4 regions of the Shewanella sp. ALD9 genome follow, and region 2 is predicted to be linked to each of the others. Evidence: predicted binding sites of a transcription regulator. Region 2 holds the regulator's gene; each other region holds the start of a gene.

Region 1 (7,750 bases), on a different contig from region 2:
TGTCACGTGCAGTGCGCATTTGTGTATTGGTAGCAGTGTTATGCTTAATATCAATTGCCATGGGAGGCTCCAGCGTAATGAATCAGGTTTTCCAATCAGGCTATCGGCACCCCAGGAAAAAACTTTAACGCTATTTTACATTCTTACTTCAACTTCGCCAACGCCAATTACAACCGCATCGAATTGTTTGCTAGTGTTACTGTTTTTTACTCTGATAACCTCATCGATATTGCCATCACGCAGTGCTTCTCCAAGGGTTTTTATTTCTACATTAGTGGTTTTAGCATAAATAGAAACAGTGTCACCTTTGCAAACAAAGCACAGGTTATTACTTAATACTGGAGAGTCTTTCGCTACCCGACGTTTCACCCGCGAGCCGATTAATGTCGTGGTGTCGGAAAAAAACTGACCTTTTAAGCTATATTGGTCAACATACATGACTTGTAAATGATGTTCGCCAATAATTTGGTCAGGGGACAATAGTTGGTTGGCCACCACAACAGGGTATTGGATTTCGACTCGAACAGAGAGATACATTTGCCATGGATAGTCATAGTCAGGGCTATTACAACTGAGTTTTACCATGTTATTTCGACTAATAGCCCGTTCACTGGCAAGTTCGACATTAATCGGTGGGTAACAGGCTGGTGGACTGATTCTGCCCTCAAGGTTTTGTGGGGTTATTTGCACTTTAGCTTTTGAGTCAGCATCAATTTTTTTGGCTACCGCCTCTTTAGCTAACGCATAAATGGTCGATAGTGAAGGTGTGATAATTTCTTCGCTAGCAATTGCAGGCAAAGAAAATGTTATTGAACACAAAAAACATAAAAAAAATACTTTCATAATGAAGATACTAGCTTGTTTTGCCAGAATGCACCTATACTTTGAAAAACGAAAAATATGCGAGTAATCTCTGCATACACAATAAGCTAAAATAAATGGGCTAGGGGACATAAGAATAACATTATCCCTTCGTCAAAAAAGTGTCAGTTCACAGTGCGAGCTAATTTATACAAAATTAAAGCAAGTTGCATGCCCACTTTTTGATTCATTAAATTGAGATGTATTTGTTACATTGGTGATGGTTTACACTCAAATTGAGTGACCATCAGTAAGATATGTACTAACCGTATTATGCTAAACCAAGGTTTACTATAATTTCAAAGAACAATTTTTATCCTTTTGGGTGACAGTTAACTACAAGGCCTTGTTATGTCGAGCATTTTAGATTCAGTAAATAAACGTACCCAACTTGTCGGGCAAAACAGACTCGAGCTACTATTGTTTAGGCTTAGCGGCCGTCAACGGTTTGGCATTAACGTGTTTAAAGTGAAAGAGGTTTTGCAATGCCCACCACTGACTACGTTGCCTAAATTAAACCGTTTTGTTAAAGGTGTTGCTCATATTCGTGGCGCAACCATTTCCGTTATCGATTTAAGTGCCGCAACGGGTGGACGCCCACTGACATCAACAGAAAATTGCTTTATTATCATTTCTGAATATAACCGTAGTATTCAAGGCTTTTTAGTCAGTTCAGTTGAACGTATTATCAACATGAATTGGGAAGCGATTATGCCTCCACCGCAAGGTTCTGGCCGCTCTTCTTATTTAACTGCGGTGACAGAGATTGAAGGTGAGTTGGTAGAGATTTTAGATGTTGAAAAAATTCTTGATGAAATTTCACCGGTTAAGACTTCTATCAGTAAAGAGCTCAATGAAGCATTAACTATTGATAGAGAACAGCATTATCATATTATGGTTATTGATGATTCTGCTGTAGCACGCAAACAAATTATTCGTTCGTTAGAGTCATTAAATCTGCAAATCGATACCGCTAAAGATGGTAGAGAGGCGCTGGAAAAACTGAAAAGTATTGCCGCAGAAATGGATGATGTTTCAGTTGAAATTCCGTTAATCATTTCTGATATTGAAATGCCTGAAATGGATGGTTATACCTTAACGGCTGAAATTCGTAATGATCCAAAATTAAAGAATATTAAAGTAGTATTGCACACATCATTAAGTGGTGTATTTAACCAAGCGATGGTACAAAAAGTAGGGGCTAACGACTTTATTGCTAAGTTTAACCCCGATGAGTTAGCCGCTGCGGTTAACAAACATTTAAGTTTATAAACCTTTTATTATTGCAAAAGATTGCAAAATATTGGAGGTTGAGTTCATAGGCTTACCTATTAGGAAGATAATGTGACAGATAAATCACTTGCTGAAGCAGAGTACAATCAATTTAGGCTGTTTTTAGAACAGCATAGCGGTATTGTGTTAGGTGAGAACAAACAATATTTAGTCCGCAGTCGTTTAGCGCCTTTGATGGGGAAGCATAATTTGCCTTCTTTGTCTGAGGTAGTTAAAAAGTCGATGAAACCGATAGAACGGCAACTGCGCGCTGAAGTGATAGATGCGATGACCACCAATGAAACGTTATGGTTTCGAGACCGTTATCCATTTGAATTACTGCACAATACTCTATTGCCTGAATACAGTAAGCTTGGCAGGCCATTAAAAATTTGGTCGGCTGCGTGCTCTTCAGGTCAAGAACCTTATTCGTTGGCCATGACGGTGTTGGAATATCAACAACGTAAACCTGGTGCTTTACCAGGAGGCGCGACAATTCAGGCAACAGATTTATCACCTTCTATGCTAGATCGTTGTAAAAATGCTGAATATGATGGTTTAGCACTTGCTCGTGGTTTGTCTGAAGAACGTAAACGTCAGTTTTTTGATGCTTTACCTTCGGGTAACATGAAAGTTAAAGATAATGTGAAGCGATTAGTTAACTTTAGAGCCCATAATCTACTTGAAAGTTATAGCCTATTAGGTAAATACGATATTATTTTTTGCCGCAATGTGTTGATTTACTTTGCTCCTGAGGCAAAGGCTAAAATTTTGCGGCAATTTGCTGCCGCACTTAATCCTAAAGGTATTTTATTTTTGGGTGCGTCAGAATCTCTTGCGGGATTAACCGAAGAATTTAATATGGTTCGCTGTAATCCTGGGATTTATTATCAAAAGAAAACCTAGATAATATAATAACTTAATCTATTTATCATGCCGACATTCGTCGGCATGTTTGTTTTTATCTTTTATTACCTCATAAATTAAATTGTTGGCATAACCTTTGCTTTATTTCTACCAGTTAGCTGATGGAGGCAATTTTATGGCGATTAATTTCGATAATGCATTAGGTGTTCACCAATACTCTTTGGGCATTCGAGCTCAAAGAGCAGAAGTGATTTCAAGTAATATCGCCAATGCCAATACTCCTCATTATAAAGCTCAAGATGTCAATTTTGCTTCTGCTATGCAAGCGGCAAGCTCGCATCAGACAGGCTTGAGTATGAGCCAAACCACAGAGAAACATTTTGATTTAACGGCGTTAAGTCAACAGCATGTTCAATATCGTATGCCAAATCAAGCTGATACTGGCGATGGTAATACTGTCGATACGCAGAAAGAGCAAGCAGCATTTATGCAAAATGCGCTCGAATATCAAATGTCATTAGGCTTTCTTGAGGGAAAATTTAGTGGCATGCGTAAAGCATTGCGAGGTGATTAATTATGAGTTTATTTAATATTTTTAATGTTTCTGGTTCAGGTATGTCTGCGCAGTCAGTGCGTTTGAATACCACCGCCAGTAATATTGCCAATGCTGATTCTGTGTCTAGCAGTGTCGATAAAACCTACCGCGCGCGTCATCCTGTTTTTGAAGCCGAAATGCTAAAAGCCAATAGCCAGCAAAACAGTTCGCCTGGCGTAACCGTTAAAGGCATTGTCGAAAGTAATAAGCCATTATTAAAAGAATACTCGCCAGACCATCCCATGGCGGATGGGGATGGTTTTATCTATAAACCTAATGTCAATGTGATGGAAGAAATGGCGGATATGATTTCTGCATCGCGTTCTTATCAAATGAACGTTCAGGTGGCTGATGCAACAAAGTCTATGTTGCAACAGACATTAAGGATGGGTAAATAGTATGATTATTCAAGGAGGTAACAATGAGCCTCGTTAATTCTTACAGTCAGTCTTTACCGCAACAATCCAGTAGTGCATCTAATACTAGCGCTACAACGAAAAGTTCTGTACAGACAAATACGACCAGCACAACTACGGGTAATCCTTTCCTTGACGGAATTCGTTTGCCTGAAGAAAGTGCTATCCCTGAATCAAAAGATCAGATGTTAAAGCAAGAAGATTTTTTTGCTTTACTCAGTCAGCAATTGTCGATGCAAGATCCGTTTAAACCGGTTGATAACGATCAAATGATTGCCCAAATGGCATCGTTTTCTACAGTCGATGGTATTTCAAATCTTAATGATGAAATCCTTAACCTTAATACTGTGATGAGTTCTAGCCAGGCGTTACAAGCTTCAGGCTTGGTTGGCCGTAAAGTGCTCATTCCTTCTGATACCGGCGCTATCTCTACTGAAAGTTCTGAGATAAAAGGGGTGATTAGTACACCTTCAGCAATTGAAACGATTACGGTAAGGGTTGAAGACGAGGCTGGTCAACTTATTAAGAGCTTTAATGTTGACGGCAGTAAAGGCGGCAATGTTGATGTGACTTGGGATGGTCTAGATAAAAATGGCAACCCAGCTAAAGCGGGTAATTATGCCATTAAGGCCAGTGGTAAAGTCGATGGAACGTCACAAGATTTAGCCGTATCGACTTACGCTCATGTTACCAGTGTGTCATTGGGCACAGTAGCGACAGGAGCAATTTTGAATTTGCGTGGAGTAGGTGGAATTAAGTTATCTGACGTACTCGCAGTATCTGAAACATAGTACGGCTAACAACAAACCGTTAGTTGTCATCATAAATGAATTAATTGTGAGAGGTGTAATATGTCATTTAACATCGCATTGAGTGGTATCGCTGCCGCGCAAAAAGACTTAAATACAACTGCGAATAACATCGCTAACGTCAATACTATTGGTTTTAAAGAGTCTCGTGCTGAATTTGCTGATGTTTATGCCAATTCAATTTTCTCGAACGGTAAAACTGCAGTGGGTGGCGGTGTCACTACCACACAGGTTGCGCAACAGTTTCACCAAGGTAGTTTACAATTTACCAGTAACTCGCTTGATTTGGCGATCAGTGGTGGCGGTTTTTTCGTCACATCATCTGAGCTAGGCACTCAAGATCAATCTTATACTCGTGCCGGTGCGTTTAAAGTCGACTCCGAAAATTATATGGTCGATTCAGCGGGTAACTTTTTACAAGGTTTTCCTGTTGATAAAGAAGGCAACTCTACATCGGTCAGTTTAACCACAACCCAACCGATTAAAATCCCTGATACAGCGGGTAGCCCAGTTAAGTCGGCAAGCATTGGCATACAGATGAACCTTAATGTGGGTGAGTCAGCATTGGATCCTGCTAATTTTGATCCTGCAGATTCCGACACCTTTAATAATTCCACCTCGGTCACTATTTATGATTCACTAGGTGAGTCACATATTATGACCTCTTATTTTATTAAACCTTTGAACGCGTCTTATACTAACGAAAGTAATTGGGTAGCGTTTTATGCAGTTGACGGTGAACCTGTAAATGTTGATACGGCAGGGGTTTATGATGTCGACGCCGATGGCGATGGCATTGGTGATACCTCGTTTGCAGGACGGGCAGAAGCCACTAACCCAAAAGATGGAACGGTATGGGCTGGTTCGGTGCTTAAATTTAACTCTGTTGGTGCTTATACAACTAGCAATCCAACCACGATTAATACAGAAGCATTAGGTAGTACTGGAGCTAATGTGCTTGGCCCTGGTGCTGATGGTACCCAATCGATTGAAGTTAACTTTAATAATCCAACTCAGTATGCATCACCGTTTGAAGTCACTGAATTGACTCAAGATGGTATTACTGTAGGCCGATTGACTAACGTTGGTATTGGCTCAGACGGATTAGTCACGGCCAGTTACAGTAATGGCTCAACGGTTCCGTTAGCGCGTGTGGCATTAGTTCGTTTTGCTAACGAGCAAGGGCTTACACAAGTAGGTAACACTTCTTGGAAAGCCAGTTTAGATTCAGGTCCAGCGTTAGCCGGTGAGGCCAATAGTGGTACATTTGGTAGCGTTCGTTCATCCGCGCTAGAGCAATCAAACGTTGATTTAACCACAGAGCTGGTTGATTTAATCTCAGCTCAGCGTAACTTCCAGGCTAACTCGCGTACGCTTGAAGTCAACAATACTTTAAATCAAACCATATTACAGATCCGCTAATTTTACGCTTACAGTATAAATTTATGCTTATGTAATAATAGGTGTTGCCGTTTACGGCAACACCTTGCCTTTATCCTTCTTTTTGTCACTCCTCATTACTCCTTGTGACTCCTCGTTAGTACCTCCCTAGTGTTGATTGATTGTTTTTTGACACCCACCGTGACTCATTATTTATTTTTCTTATTCAATTTCAGTTGATTACTGTATCTAAAAATACCGACTACCCCATTGGCATGATGCTTGCTTATTCTGTGTATATAGTGTTTTTGCAGAAAGTTTGACGGAGCAAAAAATGGACAAATTTCTTTATATTGCCATGAGTGGCGCAAAGCAGGGGATGAATGCCCTAGCAGTGAGTGCGAACAATCTTGCTAACGCCAATACTGATGGATTTAAAGCAGACATGGTCCAAGCCCGTTCAATGCAGGCATTTGGTGAAGGCTTGCCTACACGGGTATTTTCGATGATGGAAAGCCCAGGCAGTAATTTTAACGGTGGTCCGATTAAAACCACGGGTCGTGACCTTGATATTGCGGTTAAGGGTGATGGCTGGCTTGCAGTGCAAGCGGCAGATGGTTCTGAAGGATACACCCGTGCGGGCAGTTTAAAAATTGACAGTACAGGTTTGTTGTTAAATAGCAGTAACCGCCCTGTAATGGGAGCTTCGGGTCCGATTGTGTTACCCATCCCGGTTGAGAAAATAGAAATTTCCGCCAACGGTATTATTTCAGTACGTCCGCAAGGAGCAACCGCGGAAGTGATAGAAGAGGTCGCGAGGATTAAATTAGTTAATCCTGGCAACGAAAACCTAATGCGCGGTGAAGATGGGTTGTTTCGCTTAACTGCGGGTGGCAATGCACCAAACGACCCCGGCGTTCAAGTTGAAAGCGGCGCGGTTGAAGGCAGTAATGTGAACTCAGTGCATGAAATGGTTGCCATGATTGATATTCAACGTCAATACGAAATGCAAGTCAAAATGATGAAGAACGCTGAAGAAATTGATCGGGCGTCCACTTCCTTGATGAGAATTAGTTAGGAGTAATTATTATGCATCCAGCGTTATGGATAAGTAAAACCGGTGTCGATGCCCAGCAAACTAACATTGCCGTTATTTCAAATAACGTGGCCAACGCCAGTACTGTCGGATTTAAGAAAAGTCGTGCGGTATTTGAAGACTTACTTTATCAAACGGTTAATCAAGCCGGTGGCATTAGCTCAGACAACAGCAAGTTACCCAATGGTTTAAACATTGGTGCGGGTACTAAAGTTGTTGCTACCCAAAAAATGTTTACCCAAGGCAACATGCTGACTACCGATAACTCATTAGATTTAATGATTGAAGGTTCGGGCTTTTTTGAAGTGCAAATGCCAGATGGCACAGCAGCCTACACGCGTAATGGCCAGTTCAGCTTAGATGATACCGGTCAGATTGTAACCCCAGGTTCAGGTTATGTGGTGCAACCGCCAATTGCCATCCCGGATGATTCCACCAGTATTACGGTATCGGC
Region 2 (7,750 bases):
CGGGCGTGTAACCCCAATTTATTTGAAATGGTCACTTGGCGTTCAAGTTTGATCATTGACGCGATCCTATGCTCACTTAGTTATTAGTATCACTGATATTTAATTCTCTGTGGCGAGCATTAACCGTGTGTTTACTGCCTTGTCGAAATCGTTTTGCTAATTGATCTGCAATATATACCGAACGGTGCTGACCACCAGTACAACCAATCGCGATGGTAAGGTAACTGCGATTGTTACGTTCTAAATGCGGCATCCAAGTTTCAAATAGGTTTTCAATTTGCCAAATAAATTTATTAACTAATGGCTGACGACCTAAAAATTCTTGTACGGGCTCGTCTAAACCCGTAAATGGACGCAGTTCTATTTCCCAATGTGGGTTGGGTAAAAAGCGTACATCAAACATAAAATCTGCTTCTGTCGGCATGCCGTGTTTAAAGCCAAAAGATTCAAAGTTAATCACTAACTCTTTATCAACACTGCCTAATAATATTTGCCTAACTTGGTCGCTTAATTCGTAGATATTTAGCGCAGAAGTGTCGATATAGTGATCAACAATTTTTGCGATAGGCTCAAGTAAACGGCCTTCTAGTTTTATCGCTTCTTGCAGTGAAATATGATTTTTAGATAACGGGTGTAATCGACGTGTTTCGCTGTAACGTTTAAGCAATACTTTGTCATTGGAATTTAAAAAGAAACTGATAATTTCAGTGTCATTTTGAAGTAGTGCCAATTGGTCTTGAAGCACTTTACCTTGTTCTGCAATGTTACGAACATCAACGCTAATCGCAACCAAATCATTACTGCCTTTAAGCTGGGCTAATAATGTGCCAATGAGTGGTAAAGGCAAATTATCAACACAATAATATCCTAGGTCTTCTAATACTCTCAGGGCAACGGATTTCCCTGAGCCTGAACGTCCCGATACTATAACTAGTTTCATGCAGTAATAACCTGATAAAGTTCTGTTGCGTCGTGAGTTTTACGAAGCTGTTTCAATATTTGCTTATCGCTTAACTTTTGGGCCATGCTCGATAACGTGCCTAAATGTTGTTGGCACTGGTCTGCAGGTACTAACAAAGCAAATAAAAGGTCCACGGGTTGCTTATCGATTGCATCAAAGGCAATGGCTTCTTCACATTTAATAAATATCGCGATAGGGTGATCGATGGTCGTTAATCTACCATGAGGTATCGCAATGCCATTTCCTATACCTGTGCTACCCATTTTCTCTCTCGCTAACAGGCTTTCAAATACCTCTTGCGAAGACAGGGTTGGGTACTGGGCAGCGACTAAATTGCTGATGAGTTCCAGTACTTTTTTCTTACTGCCCGGTGTGGCACAGGTAGTGCATTCCGGCTGCAGAATGGTACAAAGTTCCATCGTTAGTGTTTTGTATTCTTCTCTTTGTGTTTAATTACCTGACGGTCGAGTTTGTCTATCAGGGCGTCTATTGCAGCATACATATCAGTACTTTCTGACATTGCAAAAATTTCTGCGCCATTAATGTTGATTTTGGCTTCTGCTTTTTGTTGTAATTTTTCTACATTGAGCACAACGTGTACATTATGGATCTGATCGAAGTGTCGTTCAAGCTTTGAAAATTTACTGTGGATGTATTCACGTAAAGATTCTGTTATTTCGACATGACGTCCAGTCAGACTTATTTGCATAAAAAATCCTCCATTGCCTAGTAGGTTATAAACTCTTACGTTGGTTTGAGGGCGGGATCATCATTGCTTCACGGTATTTTGCTATCGTACGACGAGCAACGTTTATGCCCTGTTCTGCCAGAAGCTGAGCCATTTTACTGTCACTCAGTGGTTTTTTCTGGTTTTCTGCGGCAACCAGCTTTTTGATAAAAGCACGAATGGCCGTTGATGAGCATTCCCCGCCATCATCAGTACTGACATGGCTAGAGAAGAAGTATTTTAGTTCAAATAAGCCACGAGGGGTATGCATATATTTTTGTGTGGTGACTCGTGAAATGGTCGATTCATGCATTTCTACGGCTTCAGCGATATCATTGAGCACCATAGGCTTCATGGCTTCTTCGCCATATTCAAAAAAGCCTTGCTGAAATTGCACAATGCAATTTGCCACTTTAAGTAAAGTATCATTACGGCTTTCAATACTTTTAATAAACCATTTAGCCTCTTGCAGATGGCCTCGAATAAATTGACTATCCGACGGGTTTTTACTGCCTCTAGCCATGGCTGCATATTGCTGATTAACACCAATTTTAGGCATGTTGTCTGGGTTTAACTCTACTACCCAACGGCCATTTTTCTTTAATACTGTGACATCGGGAATCACGTATTCATCATCCATGGGGGTAATTAATAAGCCCGGACGAGGATTGAGTGTCTGGATTAGAGTGATTGCGTCACGTAACTCATTTTCTTTTAGTTTTGTTTTACGCATCAATAATCTGAAATCACGGCCAGCAATTAACTCTAAATAGCCTTTAATTAACAAACGGGCATTATCGATATGGGGTGTGTCGTTAGAGTATTGCGCTAATTGAATAAATAGGCATTCGCTTAAATCACGTGCTGCAACACCCACAGGATCAAAGTGTTGAACGCGTTTTAATACCGCCTCAACCTCATCGAGTTCCACATTTTCATCACCCATGGCTTCGAGAATATCTTCGGTACTTTGGGTTAGATAACCGCGTTCATCAATGGCATCAATAATGGCGGTGGCAATGGCGAGATCGGTGTCTGAAAATGGAGTGAGATTTTTTTGCCATTCTAAGTGTTCGTACAGACCTTCGGTGGTTTCACCTTGAAAGGGCATGTCGTCATCGCGCATGCTTGCACTGCCTGAACCTGACATAGGTGAGGCTGTGTATACTTCATCCCATGTAGTATCCATGGCTAAATCATCCATGGTTTCTTTGGTCATGGATTCTGCTATGTCGACGGTGGAAGTGTCTTTTTCGACATTAACAATACTGTTGTCACTAAAGTCTGTATCCGCTTGGTCGCGGTTTTCTTTTAAGGAGTCTTTTGCTTCAGAAAACTCATCTTCTATTTCAAGCAATGGATTTGAATCTAATGCTTGTTGGATTTCCTGCTGTAGCTCCAATGACGATAATTGCAGTAAGCGAATGGCTTGCTGCAATTGTGGGGTCATGGTTAAGTGTTGACCCATTTTAAGTTGGAGTGACGCTTTCATTTACCGCTTATCCCTAGATGATTTTCCATAAAAATGACAATCTCGAACTGTAATAGATTGCCATAAACATCAATGACATTTAACGTTGTTTAGGTATCGTTCAATGAAATGAGTTAGCTAGACTAAAAGGCCAGTAAAGTAACTATAGCTTGAATTGTTCACCTAAGTACACAGCTCGAACTTGTTGATTACTTAATATCTCATCTGGTGTGCCTTCGGCAATTAAATTACCCTGGCTAACGATATAGGCTCGCTCACAAACGTCTAGCGTTTCACGTACGTTATGGTCGGTAATTAATACCCCTAAACCGCGGTTTTTAAGTTGTTGGATGATTTTTTTAATGTCGATGACCGAAATAGGATCAACACCAGCAAAGGGCTCATCAAGCAAAATAAATTTTGGATTAGCAGCTAAAGCGCGCGCAATTTCAACACGACGACGTTCACCACCCGATAACGACATACCTTGGCTGTCGCGTATGTGAGTAATGTGGAACTCTTCGAGTAGGTGCTCAAGCTGTTCAATACGTTGGTCTGTGCTGAGCTCTTTGCGAGTTTGCAGTACGGCCATTATGTTGTCGTAAACGGTGAGCTTGCGGAAAATACTGGCTTCTTGTGGTAAGTAACCTATACCTTTGCGGGCGCGCAAATGCATTGGATCGGCAGTAAGGTCGTCATCGTCAATCAATATTCGGCCTTTATCGCTTTTTACTAAGCCGACAACCATATAAAAGGTGGTGGTTTTGCCTGCACCATTGGGGCCTAAAAGACCGACAATTTGGCCTGTTTTAACCGTTAAACTCACATCTTTAACAACTTGACGAGCTTTATAGCTTTTAGCTAGATTTTCAGCGGTTAAGGTAATTTGGGTCATGGTTTGATCTGCTTGTTAACAGGAATTTCAGGGAGTTTTTGCTTTGGCGCCGACTCGTCTTGGAAATTCTCTGGTTGAATGATGGTGATTACCCGATCTTGCCCTGTACCAGTACTTTCGGCAATCAGCTCTTGAGCACTGATGTTGTACTTGATTTTATTACCGGTAACCTGGCTACCTGATTGATCCAATTTGGCGTTGCCAGTCAATGTGAGTGTAGTGGTGGCAAGGTCATAGCTAATTTCGTTAGCACTTGCGGTACCAATTTTACCGTCATCTAATTCTTGTGAAAATGTAGCCGGGGTGCCAGTAGCAATTAATCTCTTGCTGGTGGTGTTTTCAGGGGTAAACGCCCGTAACTGATCTGCATTGATATTAATCGTGCCTTGGACAATCGTTACCGGACCATTAAAAACAATTTGATTATTCTTAATGTCGGCAGACTGACTGACTGAAGCGATTTTCAATTCTTGTTTCAGATCCCCTTGTTTCGCTATAGCAGGCAAACTCAATATACAAAGTATGCTACTTAATAACATAACATTGGCGCGAGTGTGGAGACGATTAATGTGGCTCATATGTTCCTTCTACCTGGCTTAGTAGCGATAATTTTTGCGAATTCAAGTCAGCATGTAGGCCTAAACCTTGAATAATAAACCCTTTACCTTTGATGTACACCATCTCTTGTGAGGATCCTATCATAGTGGTTAAATCCACCGTAATAGCTTGGGTACTCAGTGACTGCAGGGGTTCTTCTATATCAATGGCATCAATAATAACATTATTTTCTAATGTGACTTTGCTGGTATTTTTATTCAATTGCCCACGGTCTGCACTTAATTGCCATTGTGCTTTACCGTTTTCAGGGTAAATGAGGTAGATAGGTTTGGTAAAGTGAGTGATGTCACTTGAGGCGTAATGCTCCATGTGTTCGGCGCTGACTCGACTTTCGACGAAACCTAGTTGGTTGAATTCTGTAGTGCGTAGGTTATCTGCAACAAAATCTGGGCGCTCAATACCGCGTATTTGTACCGCATCCATTTCACTGCGTTTTACTTGTGCTTGCCAGTACAATATAAAAGCAAGCCCAAAAAAAGCAATAATACCTAGCGTGACTCTACTCATATACTCATACCATGAGCACTGGCAAATTTATCTTGGCTTAATAGTAATAAATCGGTGAGTTCACGCAGTGCGCCGTGGCCACCATTGAGGGTGGTTGTCATATGGCACTGTTGTTTGACAAACGGATGACCATCACCGACACAAACGGCTAGTCCTACGGCTTTCATTACTGGTAGGTCTACCATGTCATCGCCAATGTAAGCCACTTCATCAGCAGTCACATTATAGAGCGACAATAATTGCTCAAAAGGCTCAAATTTATTATCAATACCTTGATAAATATGTGTTACACCTAATGCCGTCATGCGGTTTTCAACAATCTTGGATTTACGTCCTGTAATGACGGCGACATGGATACCACTGGTAAGCAAAGAGCGCACACCATAACCGTCACGAGTGTGGAACGCTTTGAGTTCTTCACCTGCATTACTGAGGTAAATACGTCCATCTGAAAATACTCCATCGACATCACAGATTAACAGTTTGATTTTTTGAGCTCGTTGCCAAATATCATTGCTGACAGGGCCGTAAAATCCTTGGTGAAACGAGTTTGATTCTGACATGATTAAATGACTCCAGCTTTAACCATATCGAGCATGTTTAATGCTCCGATCGGTTGATGTTTTTCATTAACGACAATCAGTCCGTTGATGCTCTTTTCATCCATGATTTGCAGTGCTTGTGCGGCTAAAATCCCCGCAGGGCAGGTCACACAATTTTCGGTCATAACCTGGGCAATAGGAGTGATTCGAAGATTCACGTCTGCATCGATAACCCGGCGTAAATCACCATCGGTAAAAATGCCCACAAGTTTATTGGCATGGTCGACTACTGCCGTCATGCCAAGGCCCTTTTTAGATATTTCATAAAGTGCCTCAGTAATACAAATATCATCATTGACGATCGGTAAATCATCGTCTTTATGCATGACATCGTCGACTTTTAGAAGTAATTTTCTTCCAAGAGAGCCACCTGGGTGTGATAAGGCAAAGTCATCACGAGTAAAACCTTTTGCTTGTAATAAAGCAATGGCTAATGCATCGCCCATAGCAAGTGTTGCAGTGGTGCTGGAAGTGGGTGCTAATCCTAATGGACATGCTTCTTCTTGCACTTGAATGCATAAATGGATTTTGGATAAACGCGCCATATTGGAGTCTGGTTTACCGGTCACCGCAATCACTGGTACACCCATACGTTGGATAACAGGCATTAATGTCAGTATTTCGCTTGATTCACCAGAGTTGGAAATGGCGAGTACAATGTCATTTTTGGCTAATGCGCCCAAATCACCATGACTGGCTTCACCAGGGTGAACAAAAAATGCCGGTGTGCCGGTACTGGCAAAGGTCGCGGATATTTTGTTACCAATATGACCTGATTTGCCCATCCCCATGACAATCACTTTACCTTTACACTGCATGATCAATTGACATGCTTGGTCAAACTCAACCGAGTCTACATATTGATATAAATTATCTAAGGCAGCTTTTTCTATATCAATGACTTTACGACCCCATTGACGAAATTGAGTGTGATTTACCATACGACTCTCTCTGTTAGCTTAATACTTTACCTTCATGCTCCAATCTAATGCGACTGAAAGACAACAATTTGGTACGCAATAAAGGTGATTAATAATAGTGCGCCATGCCAGCGAGTAAGTTGTTGCTTAGCGCCACTGGATAATACTAAAACGGCTAATGCTGCACTGGTGCCTAATACCATATAGAAGTCTCTTCCACTGGCTGAAGCATCTATTTCACCAGGGGAGATCAATCCTGGTAGTGCCAGTACCGCAAGAATGTTAAATAAGTTAGACCCAACAATGTTACCAATGACAAGGTCGTGTTCTTTTTTTAATACTCCAGCAATACAGGCCGCTAATTCTGGTAGGCTGGTTCCTACTGCGATAATGGTTAAGCCAATCACAAGATCTGACAACCCATAAAACTTTGCAATACCTACAGCGCCATCGACCATCCAACTTGCTGATAGCGGGAGCAATATAATACCGACGACCAGCCAAATGATAGCATGAAAGGTTGGCACATTTTTAGGGATCTCAGATTCAAGTTTATCATCTAAGCTGTCTGGGGTTTTGTCATGAGTAGCTTGCCAAATGAAATATCCCATCAACAACAAAAGTAATGCAATAAGCATGATACCTTCTGTTTGTGTCAACACATTATCATGCAAGGTGTAACCGGCAAATACCGTAGCAGCAAGCATGATAGGTATTTCGCGTTTTAAGGTCTTCGAATCTAAGCTAATGGCACCTAGTAAGGCTGTTAATCCTAAAATTAAGGTAATGTTAGCAATGTTTGAGCCCAATACGTTACCAATGGCGGTATCACGCATGCCATCCATTGATGCGGTGGCCGCAACAAACATTTCAGGTGCAGAGCTACCCATAGCAACAATGGTGAGTCCAATTAACATCGGAGGTAAGCCTAAGTTGCGGGCAAATGCCGCCGCCCCATAGACAAATCTATCCGCACTCCAAACTAAAACAGCAAGGCCAACAACTAACATTAGGATATTAACTAGCATGTGATTCCGATAGTAGTATTT
Region 3 (7,750 bases), on a different contig from region 2:
TGTTTATGCGATTGCTTCAATTAAAAGACCCGCTAGTTACGTGTCATTTCGCTGGGTTAACCCAAATGCAGAGCTAAATTTAGAACCAAATTCAAATAATAACGAGTCAATTTAAATATGAGTGACCAGTAAACATTCTACGTTTATCAATTTACCCATCTGTTATTCTGCGTTGAGGTTACATTAGCTCTAGCGTAGAGTACCTCACAGCTCCAATTTAAGGTTGTTGGTGTGAGCAGGACAATTTCCCCTTAAGTTGATACAAGACTGAAGTGGAATGAATGAGGCTCTCACAAAGCACTTTTTAACACACTGATTCAGTTTGTTAAACGCATCTATAAATGAGTCGTCATTTATTTACCATCCGACTAACGTATTTATTTTACTCGTGTTGAATTATCACTGGATGCTATTTGTAGCTAACAATTGGTATCAAACCATTTTTTTTAACGAGTCATTATTTAAATGTGCTTAATTCATCTTGATTATAGCGTTGTAATGGGAATCGTTGATCAATACAAATCCCATCGTAATCTCGTGCAAGCTATAGCAAATTAACCTTCCTAAATGGCATTATGCGGCTATTGTCGATATTGGTTAATATGATGTTGAATTGTAATAGTGAGTATAAATCACCCAATGACTAGGCTAGGTTGTTTAAATCAACGATGTGTTTAATTATATCTTTGGTTAAAAACCTTAAAACGCTTGTCGGACGAACAGAGGTTTAATGAGATTATGTCTGTAAATTAAAAAGAATATTCATCAAAAAACGACTGTTTTCATCAAGATTTGAGTCTATTATCTCCAATGTGCTTAAAAACACTCCAAATGAAGTTAGGTTTCCTAAAAAGGGTTTGACTTATTTTCATCAAACAGTAATATGTGCGCCAAGAAACGGAGAGGTGGCCGAGTGGCCGAAGGCGCTCCCCTGCTAAGGGAGTATGGGCTTTAAATCCCATCGAGGGTTCGAATCCCTCCTTCTCCGCCATTTCTTACAATAGATATACGATGCGGATGTAGCTCAGCTGGATAGAGTACCTGGCTACGAACCAGGCGGTCGGAGGTTCGACTCCTCCCATCCGCACCATTATCTATTAAAGTGTTAAACATGAATGCGCGTGTAGCTCAGCTGGATAGAGTACCTGGCTACGAACCAGGCGGTCGGAGGTTCGACTCCTCCCACGCGCACCATTTCATGTTTCACTAAAAACCCAATTTATGCGCGTGTAGCTCAGCTGGATAGAGTACCTGGCTACGAACCAGGCGGTCGGAGGTTCGACTCCTCCCACGCGCACCATATATTGCGGAGAGGTGGCCGAGTGGCCGAAGGCGCTCCCCTGCTAAGGGAGTATGGGCTTTAAATCCCATCGAGGGTTCGAATCCCTCCTTCTCCGCCATTCATTAAATAACGTCACGCACATGAAGTGCAGACGATAGCATTATTTATGAATGGCTTGTTTTACCGATTTTGCGCGTGTAGCTCAGCTGGATAGAGTACCTGGCTACGAACCAGGCGGTCGGAGGTTCGACTCCTCCCACGCGCACCATAATAAAAAGGCCCTGCATCAATGCAGGGCTTTTTTTTTGCTTACTTTTCATTGTCTTTCTCATCTTACTGCAGCCGCTTTATCTCATAAAATTTGATTTTCACATCTTTATTCACTTATTACTCATGTCATGTTTAATCATCTATTTCATCAATTTGTTAAACCAATAAAGTGTGAGTGATTTTTATCATTGAATTATGAATTTGTTAATTTTAAAGTGAATATAGTGATTTTATTGATGATTCATCAGGTTATTATCATTTTTTTTGTATTTTATTGATTTTGTTTAATTGGTTCTCTCTATTTTGGTAAGACCAATTTACAAAAAGATAGCATTGTTGGTGTAAATTGTTTATATTTTGTGACAGGATTTTAGGTTTACAAACTCAGTTTGCGGTTTTTACCATGAAATACACCTTCATTGAATAAGCGTTGAGTTTGAATATTTATGCTTCTTGAGTAGTCAAGTTATGTCTGTAGTCGTTAAGGATGTTGTTGTCTTGGTGCACGTTTTGTGACATTGCACCGTGATAGCACATTGAGGGACGGTACAGAATAGTCAACGTATTGGTTTGATGTTTAACAGATAAAGTGAGGACACATGACATCGATATCTGAGCAGTTATCCGATGCGCTAGGCATTATGGTAATGGGCATGGGTTTAGTATTTATTTTTTTGAGTATCTTAATCATCGGTATTGGCATTGTTGCCAAGCTTTTTCCGGCCCCAGTAGAGGTTCCTACGCTAGCAACGGTAAGTGCTAATGTGCCTAAACATACCGTCTTAGACCCTAAGCTGGTTGCCGCTATTACCTCTGCGATACATCAATACCGCGCGAAATAAATTTGGAGTCATTATGAGCAAGCCATTAGCATTAACCGATGTCGTCCTGCGTGACGCACATCAATCATTATTGGCAACACGTTTACGTATTGACGATATGTTACCTATAGCACCGTTATTAGATAAAGTAGGCTTCTGGTCACTAGAGTCTTGGGGCGGCGCAACTTTTGATTCATGCATTCGTTATTTAGGCGAAGATCCATGGGATCGTATTCGCGAATTGAAAAAATCCATGCCTAATACCCCGCAACAAATGTTGCTTCGAGGCCAAAATTTATTAGGTTATCGACATTATGCCGACGATGTCGTTACGCGTTTTGTAGAACGAGCTCATACCAATGGCGTTGATGTATTTCGTATCTTCGACGCAATGAATGATGTCCGTAATCTTGAAACCGCGGTTAAAGCGGTTAAAAACGTGGGCGGCCATGCCCAAGGCACCATTTCATTTACCACTAGCCCTGTTCACAACATTGATACTTGGGTTGATATGGCTAAACGCCTAGAAGACATGGGCGCAGATTCTTTATGTATTAAAGATATGGCGGGTTTACTTAAGCCAATGCAAGCTTATGACCTCATTAGCCGCTTAAAATCACAAACGGACTTAATGGTGTCGATGCATTGTCATGCTACAACGGGCCTAAGCAGCGCTACATATCAAAAAGCGATTGAAGCGGGCGTTGATGTGCTTGATACCGCAATATCTTCAATGAGCCAAACCTACGGCCACAGCGCTACCGAAACGTTAGTGGCAATGGTTGAAGATACCGACAGGGCAACCGGTTACGATATGGTGTTGCTAGAAGAGATAGCAGCCTATTTTCGTGAAGTGCGTAAAAAATACGTCCGTTTTGAAGGTGCACTAAAAGGCATTGATTCACGTATTTTACGTGCTCAAGTACCTGGCGGCATGCTAACCAATATGGAAAATCAATTAAAAGAGCAGGGCGCAGCAGACAAAATGGATGCCGTGCTTGAAGAGATCCCGCGGGTACGTGAAGATCTTGGTTTCTTGCCTCTCGTTACCCCAACATCGCAAATTGTTGGCTCACAGTCGGTGATCAATGTGCTGATGGGTGAGCGTTACAAGTCGATGACCAAAGAGACCGAAGGTGTACTAAAAGGCGAATATGGTGCGACACCAGCGCCAGTTAATGCAGAACTACAAGCCAGAGTGCTAAAAGGCGAACAGCCAATTACGTGTCGCCCAGCCGATTTAATTGCACCAGAATTGGATAAGTTACGTGTCGAGCTTGCCGAAGCCGCCAAAGAGCAGGGCTTTAGTTTAGCTGCAGAATCAGATGACGATGTAATGACTTATGCGTTGTTCAATCAAATTGGTCTTAAGTTTCTTAAAAATCGCGGCAATCCGGATGCGTTTGAACCTGTCCCAAGTGCAGATGATTTACAAGTGAAAGCCGATAAAGGCCCACAAACCTATACCGTCGATGTCGATGGTCAACATTTTGTGGTCGAAGTGAGTGAAGGTGGTGAGATTGGTCACATCGCGCCAGCATCAGCTGCACCTATTACGGCAGCGTCTGCAACGGTCGCCTCAGCGCCTACGGGTGAGATTAAGTGCACCATGGCCGCGCCGTTATCGGGAAATATTTTCAAAGTGTTAGTCAGTAATGGTCAAGCGGTTAAAACCGGTGAAGTGATCATTATCCTGGAGGCGATGAAAATGGAAACCGAAATTCGTGCTCAACAAGATGGTGTTGTAACTCAGTTAGCGGTTAAGCAGGGTGACAGTGTAACTGTAGGTTCAACATTGTTGTCATTAGCATAAGAGGTCGAAATGGAAGGATTATTGGCTTTTTGGGCTGAAACGGGTGTCGCTAACTTTACTGGTGGCCAACTGCTAATGATGGCTGTTGGTTGTTTATTGTTATTTCTAGCGATAATTAAAGGATTTGAACCGTTATTGTTATTACCTATCGGATTTGGCGCCATATTAGCCAACATTCCTAATGCAGGTTTTACCGATGAAGGTGGCTTACTGTATTACGCTTACCATGTCGGGATTGAGACTGGGGTATTCCCATTGCTCATCTTCATGGGGGTGGGTGCATTAACTGATTTTGGTGCGCTAATTGCTAACCCTAAAACACTATTGTTAGGGGCAGCGGCGCAATTTGGGATTTTTGCCACTTTACTTGGTGCTATTGCCTTAAATTGGGTGCCTGGGTTTGAGTTTAGTATGCAAGATGCTGCAGCTATTGCCATTATTGGTGGAGCAGATGGTCCAACGGCAATTTTCTTAGCGTCTAAACTAGCGCCTGAATTGTTAGGTGCTATTGCTGTTGCTGCATACTCATACATGGCGTTAGTGCCATTAATTCAGCCGCCGATCATGAAACTGCTAACCACTAAAGCCGAACGTGAAATTAAAATGGAACAATTGCGTGAAGTCAGTAAGAAAGAGAAGATTATCTTTCCACTGATGGTGCTAGGGTTAACCATTTTATTTTTACCTGCAGCAACCCCATTAATTGGCATGTTCTGTTTGGGCAATTTAATGCGCGAATCGGGCGTAGTGGATCGTTTATCGAAAACGGCGCAAAACGAGTTAATCAACATAGTGACTATCTTTTTAGGTCTTGCTGTTGGGTCTAAGCTATCAGCAGATCAATTTCTGCGTATCGAAACGCTAGGTATTTTAATCCTTGGCGCGGTTGCGTTTAGTATTGGTACTGCTTCTGGGGTATTGATGGCTAAATTAATGAGTAAGCTCTCTGGCGGAAAAATTAACCCACTTATCGGTGCAGCAGGCGTTTCTGCTGTGCCAATGGCTGCACGAGTAGTGAATAAGGTAGGTTTAGAGGCTAACAACCAAAACTTCTTACTCATGCATGCTATGGGACCTAACGTAGCAGGTGTGCTAGGCAGTGCTGTTGCTGCAGGTGTTTTGCTGGCAGTACTAGGCTAAAACTTACCAGATGATTCAAAAGCCAATGCCTTTGCGTTGGCTTTTTTGTTTTTATCTACTGGTACAAAATTACTTATACCTCTTTTGATGCATATTGGTGCACTTAAACTGTTTTATTGCACTGTAGTAGCATTACGTTATTTAATTGTTAAAATTAAAGTTATTCAAAATCAACCTGTTAATGTTTTGGCATGAAAAATGGATAGCAAAGGTTGGATATTTGATGAGCCATATCCAGTCTTTTTAGACAGTACAGGTTATCAATTTTACAACTAACTGACTGATAAATAATATTTAATAAATTCAATTTTAGCAAAGGCGCTATCGAGATATTCCTAAATGGATATCCGAAGCGCCTTTTTTTATTGTCAATTTTCATCACGGGGAAATAATATGAACTGGAAAATATCGTTAACTCAGCAGATTAAGTCTTTATTGCTGGGGGTCAGTATTGGGGCAAGTTTGTGTATCAACACTGTAAGTGCCGAAGTGGGCTTTCCTGAAAAAGAAGAGCTCAGGTTTGGTTTTATCAAATTAACTGATATGGCACCTATTGCGGTTGCTTATGAAAAAGGTTATTTCGAAGAAGAAGGTTTATACGTCACGATTGAAGCGCAGGCAAATTGGAAAGTGTTACTCGATGGTGTGATTGATGGTCGATTAGATGGGGCCCACATGTTAGCGGGTCAACCTATTGCTGCAACAATTGGTTACGGTACTAAAGCGCACATTATTACCCCATTTTCGATGGATTTAAATGGTAACGCAATTACGGTATCAAACGACGTTTGGGCCAAAATGAAGCCGCACATTGCTAAACAGGCAGACGGTTTTCCCGTTCATCCCATTAAAGCTGATGCACTAAAGCCCGTAGTTGAAGAATTTAAAGCGGCTGGTAAGCCATTTAATATGGGTATGGTGTTTCCGGTTTCTACACATAACTATGAATTGCGTTACTGGTTAGCCGCTGGTGGGATTCATCCTGGGTTTTACGCACCTCATAAAGGAGATACATCAGGGCAGATTGATGCACAAGCTTTGCTGTCGGTAACTCCGCCCCCACAAATGCCCTCGACACTGGAAGCGGGCACAATTAATGGCTATTGCGTTGGTGAGCCCTGGAATCAGCAAGCTGTGTTTAAAGGCATTGGTGTACCTGTGGTGACCGATTATGAAATTTGGAAAGATAATCCTGAAAAAGTGTTTGGTATTACAGCCGAGTTTGCCGAAAAATATCCAAATACCACTATACGCCTTACTCGTGCGTTGATCCGCGCTGCTAAATGGTTAGACGACAATAACAATGCTAACCGCCCAGAAGCGGTAAAAATACTGTCTCAATCTAATTATGTTGGTGCTGACTATGAGGTGATTGCTAATAGTATGACGGGTACGTTCGAATATGAAAAAGGCGATAAGCGCGCGGTTCCAGACTTCAATGTATTTTTTAGGCATCACGCAACTTATCCATATTACTCAGATGCGATTTGGTATTTAACTCAAATGCGCCGTTGGGGCCAAATTGAACAAGATAAATCTGACGATTGGTATAAAGACATCGCCGCAAAAGTCTATCGTCCAGATATTTATGCAAAAGCCGCGCAATCACTCATCGACGATAAGCTCATCCCCGCAGCTGACTTTCCAGATTTCAGTAAAGAAACCGGTTTCAAAGCACCGCAAACTCACTTTATTGATAATTTAGTTTATGACGGCAGCAAGCCTAATGCTTACATTAATTCATTTGTAATTGGATTAAAGCAAGGCGACAAGCTGTAACAAACCGTTAAGGAGTCTTGGATGAACAGTCTTTATTCTATTGCACAAAATCGCTTAATTGAACGAGGCAACATGGCAGTTGTTATGCTGAAAATAGCCGAGTTAAGTAGGGCGATACTATTACCGTTTATCGGCATTGCGATATTTTTAGCTCTGTGGGCGGTGACAGCTAATAGTATTGAAACCTCTCTAGGTAAGTTTCCGGGACCGGTTGCTGTCGTGTCGCAATTTGACAATTTGTATCAGGAGCATATAACTGAGCGCGAAAAGGCCGAGGCTTTTTATCAACGTCAAGAAACACGAAATGAGGCGCGTGTTGCTAACGATCCAAGTTATGTCGCCAAAGTACGTGCTTACACAGGTAAAGAAACTTTTTGGGATCAAATTGTCACTAGTCTAATTACCGTCATGAGTGGTTTTATTTTAGCGGCCATTATTGCTATTCCATTGGGGATTTGGATGGGGTTAAGCCGCAGTTTGCAGGCAGCAATTAACCCCATTATTCAAATTTTTAAACCCGTATCTCCACTCGCTTGGTTGCCTTTAGTTACCATGGTGGTCAGTGCGCTGTATGTCTCGCCGGATCCGCTAGTGTCTAAATCATTTATTAACTCCATGCTCACGGTCACCTTGTGCAGTGTTTGG
Region 4 (7,750 bases), on a different contig from region 2:
AAAAAACCACACGCCGCCCCCAATAAGCAAAGCCAACACTAAACCAATGCCACCAAAGATGACTAATTTTTTGCTTTTTTTTCCGCCTTCAGCGGCTTCATTCAATTCTAATTCTTGTTCAGGCATTCTGGTTCCTAATCAACATTGTGATTAATATTGAAACTTAGCTAAGTAGTCAGCTTTTATTGAAAAGTCATATTATTGCTATAGGTTACCTGCTTAAGCATAATAATCTATAGCTGAATGTAAACTCCTTGATGGATTTGTCATCAAGCTGACCTCTTGTGCTGAAATTTCATCCAACTGACTGTCTCCCCCACCTTGATTAGATGATTGTTCATGCGGTTGTTCACTACCACCATCACCTTGGGACACTTGGCTGTCTGTCAGTTGCAATCCTTCTTGAGCCAGCATATCGCGTAATCGAGGCATAGCTTGTTCAACTATATCGCGGGTTTGCGACTGCGCTACATGAAACTGTACTTGAGTTTGATCGCCCTGGATTTGAATTTTAACCGTTAAATGTCCAAGTTCTGGTGGATCAAGACGAATTTCAGCTTGTTGAATACCATTACTGACCATGGTTATTAACTGCTGTTTCATTACAGGAGAAAAACGCTGGATCATCTCTTGCATCTGAGCACCAGGCTCTCCCTGTGGTCTTAACGATAGCTGAAATTGTGGAACATCACTTTTATGAATTGGCGTAAAACTACTTTGGTTTGAAAATGTTTTATTATCAATTTCACTCGCACTAATATCATTATCTATTTGCATTAAAACAGAAGCGGCGTCACTACTTACTTTTTTACCGACAACAGTATCAAGCACTACCGAAAAATCCGCTTTAGATAATACCGATGCTTCAACAGTTCCGTCTGTTTTGATATTTGTTCCAATACTTTGCTTATTAATATCATTTACTATATCACCACCTAATATCGAGTTTGTATTAAGTGAATTTGTCGGCAAGGTTGATGCTGTAGAACCTAAATTAGATACCGAAGGTGAAATGACATTATCTGTTGAACGGCTTAACGGCGAAGTCGATATCGCATGCGGCTGATTGAGTAAAGTCTTGTCAAGTTCGTCCGGTATGACAGTATTATCGTCCAACTCAACATCACCGTTTATTGTCGTAATTGTCGGCTCATCGTTGAAAATAATATCTTTAGATGTTTCATTATTAAACTTTTTTTCAAAATCCCCATTAATATCGATAATATCTTGTTGATCAATATAACTAAAATTACTGTCTATATAATCTCGTTTTGGTGATATGTTTACTAAACCTTCTAATCCAGCTGCAGCTAATTCAAGTATAGAATCATCAACTACAGGCTGTTGTAAATTAAAGTCATTGACTAATTGTGTTAAATTTTGGTTATCTAACTCCAATAATTCTACTGGTGCTAATCCAGAAAAAGCAGTCAATTCTTGACGTTCTTCTGCTGTTAGTTGAGTCAAAAAATTTTTTGAAGTGACAGAATCATCAGGAACTTCAATCAAATCGGCAAATAAATCATCCACTAAACTTTCTTCTGCAATAAAACTGGAGTCTTGAGACTCGGTCAATTCAGTTGGAATATCTAATCTCTTATTCCCGGACCAGTCACGTTGATCAGTATGCGGCAAGATATTTCCGTCTGAAGGATGAGATTTACTGAGTGAGTCAGCCATATTAAGTTGAGCAAAAATAAGATCAATATCGGCACCATTTTCAGTGTTACTGATATTAGTGAGATCTGTAGAATCTTTTAAAGGGTCTACTATCGCATCAGATTCAACCATCGACAAAACTTCACTAGAGACAACTGGCGAAATATTAGCAACAGGCGATTTAGCTAAACCTGATTGATTCGCCTGATGAAAAGCAGATAAGAATGATGTATTTTCAACACCTTGTATCATATCTTTGCTACTTGCATCAGCTGTTTTACTGCTATTGCCAAGTAAAATATTGCTCAACTGCTGCATAATCTGCTCCACTCTATCATGTGAGGTTAACGTTATTTGTCGCCGGTATTTTTCTAACAACATCAAAAACGGCGAATTTAACAATGTACTTTGAAGTGACGAAACCGCGCTATAAAGAGTTGTATCCATCTACAGAAACTGTCACTTCGCTGACGATTATTGTTTTATTTAATATTACTAAGCAATTAAGGTGCCAATTGATGTTTACTAGAATGACTTTGTTTGATTGAAACAGAATAAGTATTGGCAAGGTACATATAGTAATAACGACGCAGGTTCATCACTGACCGTGATATGAAACAATAAAATAGATTAACTATGGTAGTGTTATTTAAGATTTCGGCGAAAATATTGCTGCATAGCAAATTCATCAGACATTTTTTGTTCGCGCTTAGCTTCTATCACCATCGCTTTAGTTGCTTTTTGGCTTAATAGCATCTCTACCGCTTTGCGTTTTTGTTGTTTTTCTTGCCAATGAATTTGACGATAACCGACTTGTTTTTCAGCATCTTTAACCGCGGCAACTTGCTGAATAATCGCGCTATCGACTTGACGAATAAATTGATGAAATTGATGGTATTGGTTAGCACGCAATGTAGTCCCCGTATGCCCTTCCATCTGTTTCATATAATCTAAACGATAGTTGTTTAGCGCGTCCAACTGCCCCTGGCGTTTTTGTTTTTCGAATTGCGCCGACTTAAGCTGTAATGCAGCTTGATCTTCAGCTGCCGTGGCTAACTTCAGTACTGTTAATAGTGGGTCAGTTCGAGTCATTGATATTATCCCTGACACTGTGCGGCAATTTGAGTCAACATGACTCGGCTTTCTTCAAACGTCACCGGGTCTTTAAACCCCTGCCGCAAAAAGGCATTCATTGCAGGTTGTAAGCGTATGGCATTATCAATCCTAGGATCGCTGCCTTGTGAGTACGCCCCAATTGAAATCAGATCGCGATTTTGCTGATACAGCGAATACATCTGTTTAACTTTACGCATCGCTTCTAAATGTTCTTCACTTATCACCATTGGCGCGACACGGCTAATCGATGCTTCTACATCAATAGCGGGATAATGGCCCGAATCAGCAAGCTGACGAGATAATACAATATGACCATCTAAAATTGCTCGAGAAGCATCGGCGATAGGATCTTGTTGGTCGTCACCTTCGGTTAATACCGTATAAAAAGCGGTAATCGAACCTTGTCCGGCACCGCCATTACCCGCTCGCTCGACCAGACGCGGTAACTTAGCGAATACTGAAGGTGGATAGCCTTTGGTGGCAGGTGGCTCACCGACAGCAAGAGCGACTTCTCGTTGTGCTTGTGCGTAACGCGTTAAACTGTCCATCAGCAATAGTACATCGTAACCTAAATCTCTAAAATACTCGGCGATACGCGTGGAAGTTTCACAGGCTCGTAAGCGCATTAACGGAGAAGTATCCGCTGGTGCAGCCACAACGACTGAGCGCGCACGGCCTTCTTTACCTAAAATTTCTTCGATAAACTCTTTAACTTCACGACCACGCTCGCCCACTAACCCCACCACAATAATGTCGGCTTTCGATCCTCGAGTCATCATGCCAAGTAGCACACTTTTACCCACACCAGAACCGGCAAACAAGCCCATTCGCTGCCCTTTACCAACCGTTAACATCGAGTTGATGGCACGAACGCCGACATCTAACGGCTCAGTAATCGCTCGTCGAGATAATGGATTAATATAAGGACCATGACGCGATGCATGTTGATCTGTATTAAGCGGGCCTAAACCATCTAACGGCACGCCGCTACCGTCTAATACTCTGCCTAATAATGACAAGCCTACATTTAATCCTGATTGTTCACCTAAAGGCTTTACACGGGCACCAGGTAAAACGCCTCTGAGCTCTTCAATAGGCATTAAATACAGTAATTTGTCATCAAAGCCGACAACCTCAGCAACCAACTCGCCAACCATGGTTTCAATAGAGCATAAACTACCAACCGGCGCGCGGCACCCAGTCGCTTCAAGCGTTAAACCAACTACCCTAACTAACTGGCCGCTTGCAACTGGTCGCAGCGGTAACACGTGTTTATGATGTACCGCGAATTTGTTCAGTAGTTTATGTTGACGAGTGCTCATCGTTATTTCCTTGAGATAGGTCTTTCGTCTGTTGCTGAGCGTCTGCGACTTTACCAGCTGTTGAGGTATCGGCTTGTGCATTTGAATTAAGAGGCGCATTTGAATTAAGAGGCGCACTTGTATTAAGAGGCGCACTTGTATTGAACGTCGTGCTTGTATCGAGAGTTACACCGGCATCAGAATCAACAACATCAGAGTCTTCAGCATCGATTGACACTGCCGAAGAAGCATCAATTTGTTGAACTAACGGTTCAGTAACCGCATCAGCGCCCAGCTCTGACTGATGATCTGTAAAATGATCTTGGCCAATATCTGCTTTATCAGCTCGACCAGTACTGTCGGTTCTACCAGCAAGTTCAGCTACTTGCTGATGTTCATTGAAATTATCGACTGCGGTGGTTTGATATTGTGGATGAGTTGATTTTTGCTGTTGCACATTTTTAGCTAACTGATTCGACTGGGCGTCTAATTCACTAAACACTTGGTTAATACGCTGCTCTACACGTAAATCGACAGCAGAACGAACGCTTTCAATCATACAGTCACCATTAGATAACGTCGGATCGATATCGATTTGCCACTGGTTTTTTTGCAGTTGCTCGGCACTGTAACATTGGTTTACGAGTTCAGCATCAGCCTGATTAAAGCGTAATTTAACCAACTGTTCTTTTAATGGAAGTGCGTCAACGCCTTGGCGTAGCGCCGATAATATATGCTCTGGATGAGTCTTAAGCTCATGACCGATAACCGATTTGGCTAAACTGATTGTCATGGCCAACAATTCCGCTTCAATTTCATTATCTAAGATGGATAATGGCAACTCGAATTGGGAAATAATGTGGTTAAGTTGTGCAATAAGTTCATTGGCTTTAATTTGCCCAGCTTCTAATCCTTGTTGCTCGCCTTGAGTGAAACCTTGTTGATGACCTTGCTCCAGTCCTTCTAAACGCCCTTGCTCTAATCCTTGTTGATGACCGTCTTGCTTACCCTGTTCAAACCCTTCTTGCTCAGCTGCAGCACGAATCTCTTCAATTTGCGCCATCGTCGGTGGCGCCATCGACTTCTCAGCCCCAGTAACAGGACTAGGTGTGTGAGCTTCAGCGAAATGACCAAAAAAATTTGAAGGTTCTAGACTGCTATCTTTGGTAATATCAGGTAGCTGCCAATGACTAAATTCAGCCTCGCTATCGGTAGTGAGTGCATCTTTAGGCGGTTTTGATTCTGGCATAATTCATCACTTGTGTTGTTAAAAACATTGGCTCAAAACAAAAATATTAACAGTAGTACACAATATTAAGAGTAATACTAACAACCTAATAATACAGATAGCTGACAGATATCCAAATAGAAATACCCGCCAGTACTGTCACACTAATGAATATGCGGATGGTTACAAGAACTCGTCACCACCGCCGCCGCCTAGCATAATCTCACCACTGTCACTGAGTCGACGAGCAATAGACAGAATTTCTTTTTGTGCCACTTCAACTTCACTAATACGGATAGGTCCCATGGCTTCTAAGTCGTCACGGAGCAATTCAGCTGCACGTTTAGACATATTACCCAGAATTTTCTCTTTCAACGCTTCGTCCGCACCTTTGAGTGCTTTCATCAGCACATCTTGCTGTACTTCTCGTAACAATGCCTGAATACCGCGGTCGTCAACGTCAATGAGGTTTTCAAACACAAACATCATGTCTTGTATTTGCTGCGCCATTTCTTCATCTGACTCACGCATGGTTTCCATGATTTGACTCTCAACACCGGTATCGAGATAGTTCATGATATTAGCAGCCGCTTTTAGGCCACCCATTTTAGCCGCTTGCGCACCGCCTTGACCCGCAAATTGTTTTTCCATAATGTCGTTTAATTCTTGCAATGCCGCAGGCTGAACTTCTTCAAGATTGGCAATACGCATCATCAAATCTAAACGGGTATTTTCAGGGAACTGACTAAAAATCTCAGCAGCTTGATCGGGTTCTAAATACGATAATACAATTGTTTGAATCTGCGGATGTTCATTTTGAATAATGGTGGCCACTTGACGTGCATCCATCCATTTTAATGAATCCAGACCTTTAGCTCCGCTGCCCATGATAATTTGTTCAATTAAATTACCGGCTTTATCTTCACCCAATGCTGCAGTTAACGCTTTACGGACGAATTCTTCACTGTTAAAACCAATAGAAGAAAACTTTTGAATATCGTCTAAAAATAATTGGTGAACGCCAATGACCTTTTCTTGACCAAAGTCATCCATGGCTGCCATCGCCATACCCACTTTTTGCACTTGCTTAGGCTCTAAGTGTTTTAAAATTGACGCCGCATCTGCTTCACTCAAGCTGAGCAGCAAAATAGCCGTTTTTTCAACACCAGTAATTAACTCGGGGTCAAATGCTGTTGATTTCTCTGCTTTAGCTGCTTTATCTTTTTTTTCATTAGCCATTGTCTTGTAACCAGTTTTTAATCACTTGAGTGGAAAGCTCAGGCTCATTTGCCACTAACGCTCTAATTGCTTTAATCATATCATCATCTTTATGCAAATTAGGTATTTGAATTGACCCATCATCGGCATAACTGTATTCCGCCTCTTTGGTATTAAGCATACCTAAGGTATCTGCGGCATACTGATCTTCAATTTCAGCTAACTCATGTCCTGGACGAATATCGTCAGGCATGTTGATGCCATTGGGATTGGTTAACTTCTTAAGCATAGGTCGAACTACGGCCAGAATGAGTACTAAAATAACAATTGCACCTAATGCCAATTTAATCGCGCGCCAGAACCAAGGCTGCTCCCACATATCTGGCTCAGGTAACACTTCAATTAACTGGTCCATAAACGGAACCGTTACCACTTCTAGCGCATCACCACGCTGGGTACTAAAACCTACCGCGCCTTCTAATAAGCGACGAATATTAGTTAATTCTTGTTCTGTTCTCGGCACGCGAGTGACTTGGCCGTTCTCATCAACTTGGCCAGGTTTAAAATTAATCGCAACAGACACACTAACACGACGAACCACCCCAATTTGTTGACGGGTATGGCTAATGGTAGTGTCTAATTCATAATTACGCGTAGCTTCTTTTGATGAGTCACCAGACATGGTTGAGGTTGTTGCTTCACCTGCCACTTGCGGAATATCAGATTCCATCGGTGGTTGATTACTTAGCGCACCAGGAATACCGCCAGAGTTTTGACCAGACGAATTTCTCTCAATGATCATTTCACTGCGAATCGCCGGTAAATCAGGAGAGAAACGCTTGGCGGTTTGCTCTACTGCGGTAAAGTTCATATTCACATCGACTTGAGAAGTAAAATTCTCAGGTCCTAAAATTGGCATTAAGATTGATTCGATTTTCTTACGGTATTCAGCCTCTTGCTGTTGTACTAGCTCTTGCTCGCGACGTGCTCTAGAAGACGCGCCATCTTGACTACCGGAATTGAGTAAGCGCCCATTTGAATCGGTTACCGTCACACGAGTAGGTTCAAGCCCTTGAACAGCAGAGCCTACGATATCAACAATGGCATCAATCTCTTCCTGGCCCAAACCACCACGACGCACATTAACGACCACTGTGGCACTGGGTTTAGATGCATTTCGGGCAAAAACATTTTCTTTTGGCAATGCTAATATCACTTTCGCACGACT

What was found. Region 2 encodes sigma-54, which starts transcription at its own class of promoters, with help from an activator protein. Its sites were predicted from a motif close to GTTGGCACGNNNNTNGNNT; they were not measured.
Region 1: a site for sigma-54 is predicted at 3,124-3,142, ahead of flgB (flagellar basal body rod protein FlgB). Genes of this name have one in related genera too.
Region 3: a site for sigma-54 is predicted at 5,512-5,530, ahead of CXF88_RS04240 (CmpA/NrtA family ABC transporter substrate-binding protein). Genes of this name have one in related genera too.
Region 4: a site for sigma-54 is predicted at 2,157-2,175, ahead of CXF88_RS03575 (flagellar hook-length control protein FliK). Genes of this name have one in related genera too.

The regions. Positions count from the first base shown of each region.
Region 1 is NZ_PJCD01000002.1:44,480-52,229, reverse strand. Features, by position in the region: gene flgM (flagellar biosynthesis anti-sigma factor FlgM) at 1-61, opposite strand, end outside; gene flgA (flagellar basal body P-ring formation chaperone FlgA) at 136-843, opposite strand; gene CXF88_RS03720 (chemotaxis protein CheV) at 1,213-2,133, shown strand; gene CXF88_RS03715 (protein-glutamate O-methyltransferase CheR) at 2,206-3,039, shown strand; gene flgB (flagellar basal body rod protein FlgB) at 3,176-3,574, shown strand; gene flgC (flagellar basal body rod protein FlgC) at 3,577-3,993, shown strand; gene flgD (flagellar hook assembly protein FlgD) at 4,017-4,802, shown strand; gene flgE (flagellar hook protein FlgE) at 4,863-6,242, shown strand; gene flgF (flagellar basal-body rod protein FlgF) at 6,535-7,278, shown strand; gene flgG (flagellar basal-body rod protein FlgG) at 7,290-7,750, shown strand, end outside.
Region 2 is NZ_PJCD01000001.1:536,444-544,193, forward strand. Features, by position in the region: gene CXF88_RS02450 (HPr family phosphocarrier protein) at 1-56, opposite strand, end outside; gene rapZ (RNase adapter RapZ) at 77-940, opposite strand; gene ptsN (PTS IIA-like nitrogen regulatory protein PtsN) at 937-1,380, opposite strand; gene hpf (ribosome hibernation promoting factor) at 1,383-1,670, opposite strand; gene CXF88_RS02470 (RNA polymerase factor sigma-54) at 1,696-3,180, opposite strand; gene lptB (LPS export ABC transporter ATP-binding protein) at 3,323-4,054, opposite strand; gene lptA (lipopolysaccharide transport periplasmic protein LptA) at 4,051-4,632, opposite strand; gene lptC (LPS export ABC transporter periplasmic protein LptC) at 4,619-5,179, opposite strand; gene kdsC (3-deoxy-manno-octulosonate-8-phosphatase KdsC) at 5,176-5,742, opposite strand; gene CXF88_RS02495 (KpsF/GutQ family sugar-phosphate isomerase) at 5,745-6,722, opposite strand; gene CXF88_RS02500 (calcium/sodium antiporter) at 6,767-7,729, opposite strand.
Region 3 is NZ_PJCD01000002.1:165,536-173,285, reverse strand. Features, by position in the region: tRNA gene CXF88_RS04285 (tRNA-Ser) at 900-991, shown strand; tRNA gene CXF88_RS04280 (tRNA-Arg) at 1,014-1,090, shown strand; tRNA gene CXF88_RS04275 (tRNA-Arg) at 1,118-1,194, shown strand; tRNA gene CXF88_RS04270 (tRNA-Arg) at 1,224-1,300, shown strand; tRNA gene CXF88_RS04265 (tRNA-Ser) at 1,309-1,400, shown strand; tRNA gene CXF88_RS04260 (tRNA-Arg) at 1,474-1,550, shown strand; gene CXF88_RS04255 (OadG family transporter subunit) at 2,152-2,394, shown strand; gene oadA (sodium-extruding oxaloacetate decarboxylase subunit alpha) at 2,408-4,186, shown strand; gene CXF88_RS04245 (sodium ion-translocating decarboxylase subunit beta) at 4,196-5,326, shown strand; gene CXF88_RS04240 (CmpA/NrtA family ABC transporter substrate-binding protein) at 5,720-7,105, shown strand; gene CXF88_RS04235 (ABC transporter permease) at 7,178-7,750, shown strand, end outside.
Region 4 is NZ_PJCD01000002.1:18,605-26,354, forward strand. Features, by position in the region: gene fliL (flagellar basal body-associated protein FliL) at 1-126, opposite strand, end outside; gene CXF88_RS03575 (flagellar hook-length control protein FliK) at 220-1,977, opposite strand; gene fliJ (flagellar export protein FliJ) at 2,305-2,751, opposite strand; gene fliI (flagellar protein export ATPase FliI) at 2,757-4,097, opposite strand; gene fliH (flagellar assembly protein FliH) at 4,078-5,325, opposite strand; gene fliG (flagellar motor switch protein FliG) at 5,488-6,543, opposite strand; gene fliF (flagellar basal-body MS-ring/collar protein FliF) at 6,536-7,750, opposite strand, start outside.